Regions from separate parts of the Feifania hominis genome, predicted to be linked through region 2. Evidence: riboswitches for the same ligand, from Rfam matches in the RefSeq annotation. Region 2 holds a riboswitch; each other region holds the start of a gene.
What was found. Region 2 has a riboswitch for cobalamin ahead of H8695_RS03690 (S-layer homology domain-containing protein). Riboswitches for the same ligand answer to the same signal wherever they lie in the genome.

Region 1 (5,612 bases), 670 kb from region 2:
GCATAGATGGGGGCGAGGTTATAGCTGTTTTTCAGCTGAACACAGTTCTTGTTCGCGCCGACCAGTCCACCGACCTTGCGCTCGGCGTCAGCGCCCGTACAGACAATCAGGCCCGCATTGCAGCTGTTTTCAATCTGCAGACTGACACTGACCCACTGGTACTCCACATTGTCATCATAGCCGCCGACCAGACCGCCAATGCCCTCGCCGCCCCGCGCAAGCGAGGAGACCGTGGCCAGATTCGTGCAGTTGCGAATGACGACGTTGCCGCGGGCATAACCGGTGAGACCGCCCACTCTGCCGTAGGGCTCCGGGCAGTAGACTTCACCGTCAACAGTCAGATTCTCAACCGTTGCGTCGACAAGGCAACCGAAGAAGCCATAGTAACCAAAGGCTTCCTCGACGTTGAGACCGCTGACCGTATACCCTTTTCCGTCAAAGTGACCCATAAAGGGATTGACCGACTTGCTGCCAAGCGGCGTCCAGGAGACGTCTCCCAGATCAATGTCTCCGGCGAGTTCCACATACGCCTTGGAGTAGGCGGCATCGCCGTCGTTTACTTTCTGGGCCAGCAGCGCGAGCTCTCGTCCGTCATGGATGAGATATGGCGATTGCTCACTTCCCTCGCCCTCGAGCGACTGGGCGAGGGTACCATCCCAGGCGGTGTTTTTCTCCAGTGTGAGAGCGAGCTGTGTTGTGCCGGGGACAGTGAAGCTGCCCTCTTTTGGCAGATGGCCCGGAGCCGATACCGTGTAGGTGTATTCCCCGTCTGGCAGAGCAAAGCAGAGCGCATTGTCCGGCTTCGGCTGCATGACAAGTTCACCGTGCTTGACACTCACGCTTGCAGTCTCACCGCCTGCGTCTACGGCAAAAGTGACGTCGCTTGTCGTCTCACCGACGAGTGAGATCTCAATCCGATCGGCCTGAGAGACCTGAAAAGTCCCCGTTCCGCTCTCATAGCCAAATGCAGCCGCCGTGTAGTAGTAGTCGCCCGCCTCGAGCTCATAGGTCCATGCGCCGTTCTCCGAGGAACTGGCTGTGACGGTCTCACCGCCGGCGGAGGTTCCCCGCGAGAGGGTCACTTCCGCATGGACCGGTGTCACGGCCAGCACAACGGCGTAGGTCGGCACCTTTTCGGGCAGGACGATGGTCTTGCTGTTCTCCCGGATCTTGCCCACAACCAGCTTGCCGGTCGCGTCGCCTCTGTCCGCCGTGCCCGATGTGGCGCTGTAGGTGTAAACACCCGTCGAAATGCCCTCAATGGCAAACCGGCCCGAAGCAGGCACGCCATTCGCATCGGTTTCACCCTGCGCACTCAGTACGTGGTCCCCGCTCAGTGTGACAGCCTTGGCTCCCGGCGCTGTGACAGTCAGCGATCGGCCGCTCTCGGCCAGGTCAGCTGTCCACGCCGGAACGGGATAGCCGCCCGTGCTGTCGCTGACAAAGCCCTCCAGCACAAGTTCACCAAATTCGGCCGTGGTCTTCCCGACAGCCGTGCCGTTCAGTGTCGCCGCCCCACTGCTCTTGGGGAGCATTTCAAATGGGCTGTATGCGCTGCTGTCGGGGTTTTTCTCCTTATCATAGTAAAAAGTGTCTGAAACAGTAACGCTCGGCGTACCCGATGCGACATAGGCGATCCCGCCTTTTTTGCCGCCCGTCACCTTGGCGCCGAGAAAGCTGTTTTTGAGCGTAATGGTGCCTGAAACGCTGGTAATGCTTCCGATGAAGCCGCCGCCTCGGCCGCTCGAGCTGCCAGCTGCGACGTCACCCAGCACCGCGCTGTTCTCAAATGCCGCCGAGCTTGCATAGCCGATATACCCAATCATTCCTCCGAGCTGATCCGTTCCCGTTCCGGTGAGCGCAACGTCGGTGACACAGTTTTCAATCGTGACACTTGCGCCGTTGACATAGCCGATCAGGCCGCCGAGGTAAATGGTGCCCGTTGAATGTGTGCTCGTGATCGCGCCGCTGACCCGACAGTTTTCCACGCTGCTTTCATCGGCCTGTATCACACCAACCAGAGTACCCAGATGGTTGTAGTTCTGGTCGGCCGTTATTGTGATATTCTCGACGACAACATTGCGTACTGTGCCGTCGAGCTCTGCAATCAGGCCGGTATACACAGGATCCCACATGGTTCCCGCCGCGCCCGACAGACTCAGATTGGAAATGGTGTACCCATTGCCGTCAAACGTGCCCGTCAGCTTTGCAATGGGCTGCATCTGTCTGCCTGCCATATTGAGATCGCAGGCGAGTTCGACGTCGCCTGTGATCTCTGTACCGCCGAGAGCGATCAAATCCTCTTCGCTCTCGATGATATGAGTTGTTGTCTGCGCCTGTGCGGCCACTGCGGGCACCGGCAGCAGACTGAAAGCCAGCGCCAATACAAGCGCCAGAGACAAAATTCTCTTCTTCATGTTTTACCTCCTCATTCTTTGCACAATATCTCAAATAGCCAGTGGCTATGTTTTTTCAACCCCGCCGACAGGATTCAGCCGTTTTATTGGGAAACAATAAAACGGCCGCGGCGCCATTCCATAGAAGAATGATGCCGCGGCCGTTTTTCCGCGTTTTGTTTGCCTGTCCGCCATACAACACCGTAGCGGAACCCGCAGTTCTCTTGCAGGTCTCCTGACTTGCGCTTTCAGACATAGAGGTCAGCGGTCTGTCCCCGCCTTACCAGCCCGAGAGCCAGTGGCCGACTTTCGTCGTGGGGACAGCCTCAGCGCATACAGTGGCGGCGGCCGTTCAGGACTTCCGCCGGGCGGCGGTTACCTGATTCCCTTTTCATCCCGCACCGTACACATGCCGGTGCGGGCCACAAGAGAGCTTCTTTCCATTTTAAGGTTATCAACTGTCTCTACCATATCATTTCACGCCGGCTTTGTAAAGTGGACCAATGGAGATTTCAGCGGACCAATTCTCCCCCCGAGCCCATTTTGCGCCGAAGTAAAATCACGCTGTATCCGCTCCCCGTCTGCGGTACTCTGAAGATATGAAAATTAGCTGGTATCAAGGCTTTCCGCGTGCAGAAAGCGCACAAAAGCCCCGGCGAAGAAAAAACCCGAAAGCCACTTGTATCAAGGCTTTCGGGTTTTCTATGGAGCTGCTGACCAGATTCGAACTGGTGACCTCTTCCTTACCAAGGAAGTGCTCTGCCTACTGAGCTACAGCAGCATATGGCGACCGGGATGGGGATCCCGCCTGCTGCGCAGGCGATACGCTCGGCCTTGCGGCCTCCCGCTTTCGGCTGAAAACATGCCACCGGCATGTTTTCTTAACGCCGAAACCCTCTCGGGTTCTCGCCCAATGGGCGATTCTCTATTTCATGGCTCTGTTGAAAACAGAACCGGGCTTGTCTTTGGCGACCGAGATGGGGCTCGAACCCACGACCTCTAGCGTGACAGGCTAGCGTTCTAACCAGCTGAACTACTCGGCCACATGGACGAATAAAAAAGCCTCACAACGCATATTGGGCCGTTCGGCTTATTTATTATATCGGCTTTGCCCTTTGCTGTCAAGTTCTTATTTGATTTTATTCATAGTTTGCCCCCGCCGTCTCATATGATGAACTATTGGAAAGGAGTGATGCCAATGGCCTATTCGGATCGGGAACTGCTCGCGCGTCTCATCCAGTGCGAGGCCGGCGGCGAGGGTGACAACGGCATGCGTGCCGTGGCGAGCGTGGTCATGAACCGTGTGCATGCCCCGGGCGGCGAATATGCCCGCGTCGGGCAGCAGAGCATCCGCAACATCATCTACCAGCAGGATCAGTTCACCTGTCTGAAGACCTCTCTCGGCGGGCAGCCCTATATGCAGAACATCTACAACATGCGCCCGGAGCAGATTCACTACGACATTGCCGACTGGGCAATCGCGGGCAACCGCCTTTACAATCTGGGGCAGGCGCTGTGGTTTTTCAACCCCTACTCTGAGACCTGTCCCCCCTACTTCCCCACCACCGTCGGGACTTTTGTCGTCCGCATCGGAGACCACTGTTTTTACAACCCGACTGACGCCTATTATTCTACCTGAGAAAGGAATGAATCTGTCATGTACAATGTCAACTTCAAACCGGCCGAGGAGCTGTCGCCGCGCCCCACGGAGAGCGAGGCGGTCCTTGCGAATCCCCAGACCAACGAGGAGGTTGTGGGCGGCTCCATACAGGGGGTTCTCTCCGACAACATCGGCTACTATGTCGTCATTCAATTTCTCATCGGCACCAATACGCTTGTCGCGCGCGAGGGCGTTCTCTATGCCGTCGGCATCAACTATGTCACGCTCTATGACCCGCTCGCCGACAACTACACGGTCTGCGACATGTACTCCATCAAGTTTGTGACTTTCTACGACTCGCGCACAAGACCCGCCTCACTGAATAATGTACCCAATCTCAACACGTTTCCATCCTGAACATGGTTTTGGCGCCCGGCTGTCAGCCGGGCGCCTTTTTTGCTGAATTCACATCAGACAGCCGCCATCTCATTGAGCTTTTCTGCGACCGCGCCGTAGCCGGAGTAAAAGCTGCACAGCAGCGGCGTTGTCACATCTCCCAGCTCCGGCAACAGTGCGCGCATGGACACCTGGGCCATGACGATGGCGTCATAGCGCATCCCGTCCAGCTTGCGGATCTGTTCCATCAGCAGACGGTTGTGCTCCTCGGGTCTTCCAGCCTGCAGCGCATCCCAGGCGTCGTTTTGCAGATACGAGTCGCACCGCATCTGTTTTCCCTGCTCCCGCCCCACGCTCTCAATCAGCCGTGCGCTCGGGCCGAGAGTGGTTTCCAGCGTGGCAATGAGCGCGATTCTCTCACCCAGCTCAACCGCCTGTCTGGCCATGGGCAGATCGATCTTCATGACCGGAATGTGAACCGCCTGCGCATAGATGTCAGCCACTTCCCCCACTGTGGAGCAGGAGTTGACAATCAGGTCTGCCCCCGATATTTCGGCCGCTCTGGCATAGAGCGTCATCCGGTCTATGATCTCCTGCGTGGGGCCCCCATTTGCCCGCACATCGGCGAGAATGGTGCTGTCGGTGATGAATTCCACTCTCACTCCTGGAACGTTTTCTTTCAAAAATGCCACGGTGTCATCCCGCCTGGCAAAGCTGGTCTGTAAAATGCAGACATGCGGCTTTTTCATCTCGATCCTCTCTTTCTCAACAGCAGAGCCCTCGCCTTTTCTACAATAGACTCCACATCCATCCCGTGATCCCGGTAGATGAGCTCCGGGTCCCCCGATTCGCCAAAGCGGTCCTGCACACCCACAAGCTCCATCGGCACGGGACAGTTGCTCACCACAACCTCCGCCACCGCCGACCCCAGTCCGCCGAAGACGGTGTGGTCCTCAATGGTCATGATCGCCCCGGTCTCACGGGCGGCCCGGACAACCGCCTCATGGTCCAGAGGCTTGATGGTCATCATATCCAGCACGCGCACCCCCACACCCTGCCGTTTTAGAATCTCGGCCGCTTTCACCGCCTTGCCGAGCAGAATGCCGGAGACGATCATCGTCATATCACAGCCGTTTTCAACCACTGTGTTGGCCCTGCCCCACGCAAAGTGAAAGCTCTCGGGACAGTACCAGTCCGCCACCGGGTTCCGGTGTAGACGG
Region 2 (5,612 bases):
CAGAGCCCCCCCCTCGCCGGCGCCGACGTCGCGCCCGAGGTCGCAGGTGTAGACCCACTCGACCGTCTCGCCGCCCGTCAGCGCAAAAGAGGAGCAGCCGACACTCGGAAAGACGCCGTCTACGCGGTACATCCAGCCCGAGCGCTCGCCGCAGTCGAACTCATAGAGGTTGCCGATGCCCTCGATGTAAGCTGTCTGATAGAGGGGAGAATCGGTGAATTCCAGATGAATTTTCTCCTGGCGGGTCACGCGCTTGAGCACGCTGAAGACGGTGTCACCCTGCTCGAGGGGGATCTCGGAGGCATGCAGGAGGATGCCGTCTTGCGGCAGCAGCTCGCGCACGGCATCGTCGAGCGCATCGCTCTCAACGGCGCGCTCACAGCGAATCGATACGGTACAGACGGCGGACTTGTTGGTCTCGCCCGGCTCGCTTGTTTTTTCGGGCTCGTCCGGCTTCTGCTCCGGCGGCGCCGGAGCGGGTTCCGGTTCAGAGGGCTCCTCCGGGGAGAGCGGCGCATCCTCGCCGGGGTCCTCCACGGGTGCGGCTGTGGGGGAAGATGGCGGCTCGTGCGTCTGCGGCGTCAGGTCGTCCGGATTAGAGTCAGACGGAGAAGCGGTCTCCTGCGGGGGGACGGCCGGCGAGCAGCCCGCGAGCAGCGCCAGAATAACAAGCGCGGCGAGCAGCACGGCAAATTTTCTTTTTGTTACGAGTGTTTTCAAGTTTTCGCTCCTATCGTTCACCGAGCAGGGAGTTCAGACGGCTCAAAATGGTGATAACTTCGGCGCGGGTGATCAGGCCCTTTGGCGCCAGATCGTCCCCGCGGCCGCCGACAAGCCCGTTTTCCACGCAGAATGCGGCCGCCTCTGCGGCCCATTCGGAAAGCGCGCCGCGATCGGGAAATTTTGCAAGAGCCGCGCGGTCGGCTGCCGTTTCGAGCCCGCACGCCTCAGCGGCGCGGGCGACAATGGTCATCATCTCCTCACGGCTGATGGGACTCATGCCGTCAAAGAGGCCGGCCTCCCGGCCCTTGACCACTCCGCGCGAGGCGGCAGCCGCGACGCCGGGACAGAACCACCGGTCAGGCGCCAGGTCGGAGAGCACGGGCGTTGACAGCGGCTCGAGGAGCCGCCAGCCGAGACTCTCTGACAGAGCGCCGACACACTCACCGCGCAGCGCCGTGCGGTCGGGCTCAAACAGGGTACCCTCGCGCACGATGCCGTAGCCGCCGGTCGCGGCAACCTGGCCGGCGCACCAGTGGCCGTCGATGTCGGTGAAGACGGGAACTGACGGCTGCACGGCGTCGGTCAGATCATAGAGCCGGTTTTTCCCGCTTCTCAGCCGCTCGACAGCGCTGAGTGCACAGAGCGCCTGTTCGGTTGCCATGCGGTTGGACGGGCCGCCTGCGAGATGGGCAAAGCCGCCGTCGCTGTTCTGAAAGGCGAGCAGCGCATCGAGCACTCCCGCAAAACGCCCGTCGAGTTCCGGATCAATGCCGAGCGAGGCGAGCGCAATGACAACCTGCGCGGCGCTCTCACAGTTGGCCTCGCCATAGGATTCGTAGCCGCCGCCGGGGAGCTTCAAAGAGGCGAGAACCGTGACGCCGCGGTCGACAGCCTGCCGCACACGCTCCAGATGGCAATAGGGGGCAAGGGCGCTCAGAGCCATGGCGGTGACGTCCGCATCCGGCTCGCCGCCGAGAGAGAACCCGCCGCCCGGCAGCTCGCGCGTGAGGATCAAATCGATGAGATACTCCCGCGCGGCGGGATGGGTGGCATCGGTATCGGGAATCGGGTAGTCGGCGCTGTCAAAGGCGACCAGTGCAAAGATAGTGCCGTTGATGCCCTGCTTTGACACCTTGTCGGCGTCGGTGAGACAGTCGAGTAGCGAGTAGCCGCCGACGTCGTCCACCCCGGCGCCGAGCGCGGTGAGGGCGATGACACGGCGGGAGTACTCGGTGTATTTTGTGCGGGTGAGGACCCCCTGTTTGTCGCGCAGCTCCTGCGATACTCTCGCGACATAGCTCTCGCGCAGCTCGTCGGGGAGCTGGCCCGCGCGGGCGAGGGCAAAGATGGCCCACTCGGATTCGTCGTAGATTCCGGAGTCAAAGGTGCGAAGCAACCACCCGGCAGCGCGGCCTGCTTCGTCGGTGACAGCCAGGGCCGCAAGCCCCGCCGTCAGAATCAGACACAGGGCAAGCACCGCTGCCAGAAGTCTCTTACGCATAACCATTACCTGCTTTCCAAAAAAATAGAAGCTCAAAAAGAGCTCCCGTTGTGCGGTGCTGCTCCTCTCATCCCAAGAACGCGCGCGGCTGCGGCATGGCAGTTCTCCTGGCTTATGGCTCATCCGCCGGAACGCCTTCTCGGGCCGAAACCCAATGGCATCTGTTCCCTTGTCGCCAAATACAGTAATGGATGTTGCGCGGGATTCGCACCCGACTTCTCTCTTGGGGGTCGCCCCACCATGCCGAATCAATTGTGATATATCATAGAAACGCAGGGAACGTTTGCCCCGAATGGTTTCCATCGAATACTTTTTCATTATAATCTCTTTTGCTCGGCGATTCAACGCTCTTTTTTGTGTTAAGATATACAGTAGAACAAAAGCGGAGGTTCCGGTATGCAGGAAGAGTCAATCACAGAATTACTCAAACGGCAGCGCGATTTTTATCGCGCGGGGAAAACGGTGGCTCTCGACTTTCGCCGCGCGGCGCTCGAGGCGCTTGACGCAGCGCTTGTGCGCTGGGAGAGCGATCTCTATGAGGCGCTTTGGCGCGACCTCGGCAAGAGCAAAACGGAGAGCTATGCAACGGAGCTCGGCTTTGTGCGCGCCGAAATCCGCCACACGCTGCGCCATCTGCGCCGGTGGGCGGCGCCGCGGCGGGTGCGCACGCCGATGATGCTCTTTCCCGCGCGCGGGCGTATTTTACAGGAACCCTATGGGGTGGCGCTCATCATCGGGCCGTTCAACTACCCGGTTCAGCTTTTGCTCGAGCCGCTCGTCGGGGCGATTGCAGCGGGCAACTGCGCGGTGCTCAAAGCGTCCGAACTCACCCCTCATGTCGCCCAGGTGCTCGCCGAGCTCGTCTCACAGACCTTTGACAGCGGCCATGTCGCGCTTGTCACCGGCGGACCTGAGACGGCGCAGGCGCTTCTGCGCTGCCGGTTTGACACCATTTTCTTCACCGGCAGCACCCGGGTGGGCAGACTGGTATATGAGGCGGCGGCACAGCATCTGACGCCGGTGACGCTCGAACTCGGCGGCAAGAGCCCCGTCATCGTGTCGGCGCGGGCAAATCTCGCCGTTGCCGCCGAGCGGATTGTCTGGGGAAAGCTGCTGAACGCGGGTCAGACCTGCGTTGCGCCCGACTATGTTTTGGCTGAGCGGCCGATTGTGGGTGAGCTCACTGAGAAGATCTGCAAGACGATCACAGACTTTTACGGGCCTGACCCGCGCCGGAGCCCGGACTACGGCAGAATCGTCACACAGTCCCATACCGAGCGCCTGCGCGGACTTCTTGAGGAGGACCGCGACCGGATTGTCTTCGGCGGCGAGACGGATGTTGAGAGCCGCTATGTGGCGCCGACCGTGGTCATGGCGCAGCCGTCGAGCGCCTGCATGCGCGAGGAGCTCTTCGGGCCGATTTTGCCGGTGCTGGAGGTGGGAGATCTTGACGAGGCCATCCGCTTTGTCAAAGAGAGGGAAAAGCCGCTTGCGGCCTATGTTTTTACCGAGGACCGCTCTGAGGCGAAGCGCGTGACGCGGGTGATTTCCTTTGGCGGGGGCTGTGTCAACGACACCATCACCCATCTGATCAACCCCAATCTCCCCTTTGGGGGCGTCGGCCTGTCGGGCCTTGGCGCCTACCACGGAAAGGCGAGTTTTGACACCTTTTCCCACGCAAAGTCCATTGTCACAAAGACGACGCGTTTTTCCGTCCGGGTGCAGTATCCGCCGTACAGTGAGAAAAAACTGGGGCTGCTGAAAAAAGTGATGAAATGACAGGCCGCGCCGCCGTGCGGCGGGCCGGTTCATAGAGTGGAGGAGAAAGAATGGTATTGTATTTTTCCGCAACGGGCAACAGCGAGTTTGCGGCAGAGCGCATCGGCCGGACGACAGGCGACGAGGTGCAGAATCTCTTTGAAAAGATCAAAACCGGCGATTTTTCCCGGATGCATTCGGACCGCTCGTGGGTGGTTGTCGTGCCGACGTATGCCTGGAGAATCCCGCGCATTGTGCAAAACTGGCTGGAGAACACGACGCTCTCGGGGAACAGACGGGTGTATTTTGTGATGACCTGCGGCGAAAATGTCGGCAACGCAGGCAAATACCTGAAAAAGCTCTGTGAGAAAAAGAAGATGGACTACTGCGGATGCTTTGCAGTCAAAATGCCCGAAAACTACATTGCGATGTTCACCACGCCGAATGAAGACGAGGCGGCGCGCATCGTGGAGCGGGCCGAGGGCGAAATAGACCGCGCGGCCCGTCTCATTGAAACAGGCGAGAACTTTCCGCAGAGCGCCGTTTCCCTCGGCGGCAGAGTGAGCAGCAGTTTTGTCAATAAGATGTTTTATCCGCTGATTGTCCACGCAAAAAAATTCTGCGCTACCGACGCGTGCATATCCTGCGGCCGGTGCGTTGAAGTCTGTCCGCTCTCCAATGTCCGCCTCAAAGAGGGAAGACCGGTGTGGGGCGACCGCTGCACACACTGCATGGCGTGCATCAACCGCTGCCCGACAGAGGCGATTGAATACGGGACGCACAGCAGGGGACTGCCGCGCTACGTCTGTTCAAAGAAAGTGTAGGCAGAAATGTAAAAAAGGGAGATGATACCGGTTTGGTATCATCTCCCTTTTGTCTCTGTGCCGCCTGTTGTTATGTTCTGTCTTCAAACCGGCCGAGAGGGAAGTTCGCGTCAATGGAGACCGCCATCTCACAGGTGAGTTCGGCGAGCTGAGCAATGTCTGCAAGCGAGCTCGTCTCAATGGGGGTGTGGGTGTAGCGGGTCGGCCAGGCGAGTTCCAGCATCCCGATGCCCTCGCCCTCAAATTGCAGATAGCAGGCGTCGGTCACCGTACCGATGGAGGCTGTGCGCTGCAGATTGATGCCGCGGCGCTTCGCGCAGGCGAGCGCGTGATCGCGCAGATTCTTGTGGGCAATGTAGCCGTTGAGGGTGCCGCGGCCGTGAAAGTCGTAGAGCACCATCACAGGGCCGTTGTCCATGGTGACGTTGTCCTTGCCGTGCAGGTCGGGTGTGTCGCCGCACTGCGCGCAGTCGAGACTGATGGCAAGATCGCACTTCGCCGTGCGCGCGGCCATCATGGCGCCGCGCAGATTGAACTCCTCCCAGCAGGTGCCGACGACATAGATGGTCGCCTCGTGCGGGAGGCCCTTGAGCATGGAGGCCACCTGACACAGCGCCGCAACACCGGCCTTGTCGTCAATGGCGGTGCCGCTGACGCGACCGTTTTGCAGCTCGCGAAACGTCGGCGTGTAGCAGATGGGACAGCCGACCTGAATGCCGAGCGCGCGCACCTCGTCGCCCGATTTGCAGCCGATGTCGATGTAGAGCTCGGGAATTTTGTTGACGACATACTTCTCCTCGGGCGGG
Region 3 (5,612 bases), 440 kb from region 2:
CATATTGGCCTCATGAGCCGCATATATATGACACAAGACCATATATGTAAGAGGGTGTTATAGTTTGAAAGGGTTACCGGAAGAGCGGGCCGTCACGCTTGCTCACTATATTATCGAGAACAATGCGACGGTTCGGCAGTCTGCAAAACACTTCGGGGTCTCCAAGAGCACCGTACATAAGGACGTCACCGAGCGGCTCTCGCAGCTCAACCACGAGCTTTACACCGAGGTCAAAGCCGTTTTGGAACAAAATAAAGCCGAGCGCCACATCCGCGGCGGGCAGGCGACAAAAGAAAAGTATCTCTCACAGAAATAGTGTTCGAAAAAAAAAGAGGGCGGCATCTGTGCCGCCCTCTTTTTTCTATGCTCCGAAGTACTCCCGACGCATGGCCTTTAAAAAGTCCACCGACTGGCGCATCTCCTCAAGGCCGTTCATCCCGTCCTCTATGGAGATCCAGCCGTTAAAATCAACCGATTTGAGCCGTTTGAAAATTTCATTGTAGTCGTTCATTCCCCGCCCTGTGACACCGTGCATGAGAATTTTGGCGTAACCTTTCACCCCGTCTGCCCCCTTGAGATCCTCCGCCGTGAAGCCGGGCGCAAGATAGCGGTCGCTCGCATGCATGGTGCGCACATAGGGCAGCACCTCGTCGAGCAGCGCAAGGGGGTCCTCCCCTGCAACCACGGTGTTTGACGGGTCGTACTGAACCCCGAAACAGTCGCAGGCAAGCTGCCTGACGATCGGCAGATAGACCTCCATACGCTGGGCAAACTCCGAGTACTCCCAGTAGCCGTCCTTGTAGTGATTTTCCATGACCAGAGTAACCCCGCAGGCGCGTGCCGTATCGAAGCACTCACTGATGCACTCGACCACCATCTGTGTGCCGTCATATACACTCACATTCGGGCGTCTCTGGCCCGAGAGCGTGCGGCAGTAGCGTCCGCCGAGGGCGGCCGTGGCGTAAATCATGCGCTTCTGGCGGTCAATCTGCTCACGGCGCGCGGCCGGATCGGGATTGGTAAAATCCGGGGAAAAGCACATCATCGGCAGCTCCATGCCATAGCTCTGAGCCCTGGAGCGAATCTGCGCGAGAGTCCCCTCGTCAAAGGATTTGATAAAGCCGCTGTACATTTCAAGCCCCTCGCAGTCGAGGACGCGGGCTTTCTCAAACCAGTCGAACAGTTCCATTCGGCCGTCGGTAATGTCGTGGCTCCAGCACTTGGGAAAAGCGGAAATTTTAAGCATGTCAGTTCCTCCCCCGGCAGTTCACATAATTTAATAGGTAGTCAAACAGAGCGATCTGGCCATGCGTTCAGCCATCCCGCAGGGACTTGCCCCGTAAGGGGTAAGAGCACGGCCTGAATTCCATATAATAGCTGCTCTGCGGCTATCATAGCATGACCGCGAAGCAGTTATGGTATGATACGGCCATTGTTCAGCCGTCCCGCAGGGACTTGCCCCGTAAGGGGCAAGAAAAACGGCCTAAATTCCATATAATAGCCGCTCTGCGGCTATTATATCACGAAATCGGAAATATGCTCAAAAAAAGTCCTCTTTTTTCTGTCAACTTTTTCACTCCGGTGCATTGACATTCACTCTCTCACTATATACAATATATGTGTCTTATCTGTCAAGACAAAACTACATATTGTGTATGTCAGTGCCGCCTCCGGGCGGCTCAAAAGGGAAGTCAGGTGAGAATCCTGCACGGTCCCGCCGCTGTGTGGACCCCGAGTTTCCCGGTAGACGCCACTGCTTTCGCGGGAAGGCGCCGGGGAATGATGACGGACCAAAGTCAGAAGACCTGCTGACAGACTCCCGTCGCCACGGTGTATGGCGAGAACGGACAACAGTCAATTACCCTGTGACGCGTGCCGTTTGGCGCGCTTTTTTTGACGCAGCGCAGAAAGGAAGGAAGAAAACCATGAGCACTACGGCAACCTCTACCACAGTTACCATCAACACCATCACCAAGCGGGATGGCCGAGTCGTCCCGTTTGACCCCTCCAAAATTGCGGGGGCCATATCCAAGGCCTTTGCCGCTACAAAGTCCCCCAAGAGCGAGGCCGAGTGTGCCGCGCTTGCGGGCGAAGTTGTCGCGAGTCTGCTCGAGGACGGCCTTATCACCCCCTCCATCGAGCAGATTCAGGACACGGTGGAAAAGGTTCTCATCCAAAACGGCTTTGTGCGCACCGCCAAGGCCTACATCCTCTACCGCGCGGAGCGCAGCCGTGTGCGCGAGATGGACAACCGCCTGATGAAGACCTACCAGGACATCACGTTTCGCGACGCGGCCGAGTCCGATATCAAGCGTGAAAACGCCAACATCGACGGCGACACCGCAATGGGAACCATGCTCAAATACGGCTCCGAGGGCTCCAAGCTCTTCTACGAGATGTTTGTACTCAAGCCCGAGCATGCGCAGGCCCACCGCGACGGCGACATCCACATCCACGATATGGACTTCTACACGCTGACCACCACCTGCTGCCAGATTGATCTGCTGAGTCTGTTCAAAGACGGCTTTTCGACCGGCCACGGCGTGCTGCGCGAGCCAAACGACATCACCAGCTATTCGGCGCTGTGCTGCATCGCCATCCAGTCGAACCAGAATGATCAGCACGGTGGCCAGTCCATCGTCAATTTCGACTACGGCATGGCGCCGGGCGTTGCCAAGACCTACCGCAAGCTCTACCGCAATCATCTGGCGGACGCTCTGGAATTTGACCTTGACGAGAGTGGTCTGCGGGAGAAAGTGGTTGAAATTCTCGATGCCATCCGCGAGAAGGACGGGCTCGGTCCGACACTCGAGGGCTATGAGAAATTCGAGAAAAAGCTGGCTCCCTCCCTCTGCGAGCACTTCGGCCTCGAGAAGAAGGAGGCCGAGCGGCTGTGCCGGTTCGTTCGGGAAAAGGCCCGCGCCGAGACCGACAAGACGACCTACCAGGCCATGGAGGCCTTTGTTCACAATCTCAATACCATGCACTCGCGTGCCGGCGCGCAGACGCCGTTTTCCTCGATCAACTACGGCATGGACACCTCGCCCGAGGCGCGCATGGTGATGAGAAATCTTCTTCTCGCAACCGAGGCCGGCCTCGGCCACGGCGAGACGCCGATCTTCCCCATACAGATCTTCCGCGTCAAAGAGGGAGTCAACTACAACCCCGGCGACCCGAACTACGACCTGTTCCAGCTCGCCTGCCGGGTGAGCGCGAAGCGGCTGTTCCCGAACTTCTCCTTTGTCGACGCGCCGTTCAATCTTCAGTATTACAAGCCCGGCCACCCCGAGACCGAGATCGCCTACATGGGCTGCCGCACACGCGTCATGGGCAATGTCTACGACCCGGACCGCGAGATTTCAAACGGGCGCGGCAACCTGTCGTTCACCTCGATCAATCTGCCGCGTATCGCCATCCGCTCGCGCGGTGACATCTCGTTTTTCTTTGAGGAACTCGACCGCAAGATGGCCCTTGTCGTCGACCAGCTCAATGAGCGCTTTGAGATTCAGGCGAAGAAAAAAGTCAAAAACTTCCCGTTTCTCATGGGGCAGGGCGTCTGGATCGACAGCGACAAGCTCGACTGGGAGGATGAGATTCGCGAGATTCTCAAGCACGGCACACTGACCGTCGGCTTCATCGGCCTCGCCGAGTGTCTCAAGGCCCTGGTCGGCGCACACCACGGCGAGAGCGAGACCTCGCAGAACCTCGGTCTTGAGATCATCGGCCACATGCGCGAATGGCTCGACGATCTCTCGGCCCGCACGGGGATGAACTACTCGCTCATCGCGACGCCCGCCGAGGGTCTCTCGGGGCGCTTCGTGCGCCTCGACCGCGCCAAATACGGCGTCATCGAGGGTGTGACTGACCGCGAGTACTACACCAACAGCTTCCACATCCCGGTCTACTACCCGATCTCCGCCTTTGACAAGATTCGCCTGGAGGCGCCCTACCATGCGCTGACAAACGGCGGCCACATCTCCTACATCGAACTCGACGGCGACCCGTCGCAGAATCTCGCGGCCTTTGAAAAGGTGGTTCGCTACATGCACGACTGCGGCATCGGCTACGGCTCGATCAATCATCCGGTCGACCGCGACCCGGTCTGCGGCTACAACGGCATCATCGGCGACACCTGCCCGCAGTGCGGGCGCAGCGAGGGCGACATCCCCTTTGAGCGCATCCGCCGCATCACGGGCTATCTGGTCGGTACGCTCAGCCGCTTCAACAACGCCAAGCGTGCCGAGGAGCGCGACCGGGTCAAGCACAATGTCTGATCTCGAGCAGCTCATCCGGGTTGCCGGGACCGTCAACGACTCCATCGTCGACGGCCCCGGCATGCGTTTTACCCTCTTCACCCAGGGCTGCCCGCACCACTGCCCCGGCTGCCACAATCCCCAGACCCACGACCCGGATGCGGGCAGTCTGATGAGCGTCGGTGAAATCTGGCAGCGGATTGTCAAAAACCCGCTTCTCGACGGAATCACGCTCTCGGGCGGCGAACCTTTTTCGCAGCCTGCTCCCCTCACGGCGCTCGCCCGGCTGGCCCGTGGGCACGGATTGCATGTGATGGCCTACAGCGGCTATACCTTTGAGGAGCTTCTCGCGCGCGGCGAGGAGACTCTCGCGCTTCTCGGCCAGCTCGACTTGCTCGTCGACGGACGCTTCGTGCTTGCCGAACGGACGCTCTCGCTGCCTTTCCGGGGTTCTAAAAATCAGCGGATTCTTGACGTGCCGCGCTCTCTTACGTCCGGCGCCGCCGTGGAAGCCCCGCTCTGAGAGGAGAGACCATCATGCACTTTTCCGACAGCCTGCTTCGCTACCGGCCCCACGACCGGGAGGAAGACGACACGCTTCACAGGATGCTGCGCCTCTGGCAGGAGGATGGCGAGCGCGCTTTCACCCGCGAAAACACGGCTGCCCACTTCACTTCGGCCGGATTTCTGGTAAACGCCACGCGCACTCACACCCTGATGATCTACCACCGCATCTACCGCTCCTGGTCCTGGACCGGCGGACACGCCGACGGGGAGACCGACCTGCTGCAAACGGCGCTGCGCGAGGCGCGCGAGGAGACCGGCCTTGCCCTTGTCACGGCGCTTTCAGAGGAGCCCGTGTCCCTCGACATTCTCCCGGTGCCCGCCCATGAGAAGCGCGGTCAGCCGGTTGCCGCCCACCTGCACTACAACGCGGCCTACGCGCTGCTGGCAGACGAGGCAGCCCCCCTCAGACAGAATGTGGAGGAGACGCTCGGCGTGCGCTGGCTCCCTCTTGCGCAGCTCCCGCAGTACTGCTCAGAGCCCGAGATGCTGCCGGTCTACGACAAAATCATCCGGCGCATCCGTGAGCTCTGACACATAGGACCATGAAAAATACGGCATGATTTCAGTCATGCCGTTTCTCTTTTTGCGTGGGTTTTTTCTCTTTTTTGCGTACTATTATTGTGAATCCGTACAGGAGAGGAGGGGCAGCATGTCACAGGAGGAGATCATCTCACTGATTCGCAGGCGTGACGAGCGTGGGGCGCAGGCTCTGCTGATCCACTACGGCCCGCTGATGCGATATGTCATTGCCCCCATTCTCCGCGACCCGCAGGACCGCGAGGAGTGTCTGTC

Region 1: another riboswitch for cobalamin. It lies ahead of H8695_RS06825 (S-layer homology domain-containing protein); the one in region 2 lies ahead of H8695_RS03690 (S-layer homology domain-containing protein).
Region 3: another riboswitch for cobalamin. It lies ahead of H8695_RS05685 (anaerobic ribonucleoside triphosphate reductase); the one in region 2 lies ahead of H8695_RS03690 (S-layer homology domain-containing protein).

What each region holds. Positions count from the first base shown of each region.
Region 1 covers NZ_JACRSP010000002.1:705,576-711,187, forward strand. The annotation lists gene H8695_RS06825 (S-layer homology domain-containing protein) at 1-2,417, opposite strand, end outside; cobalamin riboswitch at 2,605-2,841, opposite strand; tRNA gene H8695_RS06830 (tRNA-Thr) at 3,102-3,177, opposite strand; tRNA gene H8695_RS06835 (tRNA-Asp) at 3,363-3,439, opposite strand; gene H8695_RS06840 (cell wall hydrolase) at 3,595-4,035, shown strand; gene H8695_RS06845 (hypothetical protein) at 4,054-4,413, shown strand; gene H8695_RS06850 (aspartate/glutamate racemase family protein) at 4,467-5,141, opposite strand; gene H8695_RS06855 (transketolase family protein) at 5,138-5,612, opposite strand, start outside.
Region 2 covers NZ_JACRSP010000002.1:35,200-40,811, reverse strand. The annotation lists gene H8695_RS03695 (DUF4430 domain-containing protein) at 1-720, opposite strand, end outside; gene H8695_RS03690 (S-layer homology domain-containing protein) at 731-2,224, opposite strand; cobalamin riboswitch at 2,305-2,482, opposite strand; gene H8695_RS03685 (aldehyde dehydrogenase) at 2,621-4,003, shown strand; gene H8695_RS03680 (EFR1 family ferrodoxin) at 4,054-4,806, shown strand; gene H8695_RS03675 (M42 family metallopeptidase) at 4,877-5,612, opposite strand, start outside.
Region 3 covers NZ_JACRSP010000002.1:471,940-477,551, forward strand. The annotation lists gene spoIIID (sporulation transcriptional regulator SpoIIID) at 65-316, shown strand; gene H8695_RS05680 (sugar phosphate isomerase/epimerase family protein) at 362-1,246, opposite strand; cobalamin riboswitch at 1,643-1,827, shown strand; gene H8695_RS05685 (anaerobic ribonucleoside triphosphate reductase) at 1,926-4,274, shown strand; gene nrdG (anaerobic ribonucleoside-triphosphate reductase activating protein) at 4,267-4,776, shown strand; gene H8695_RS05695 (NUDIX hydrolase) at 4,791-5,351, shown strand; gene H8695_RS05700 (RNA polymerase sigma factor) at 5,470-5,612, shown strand, end outside.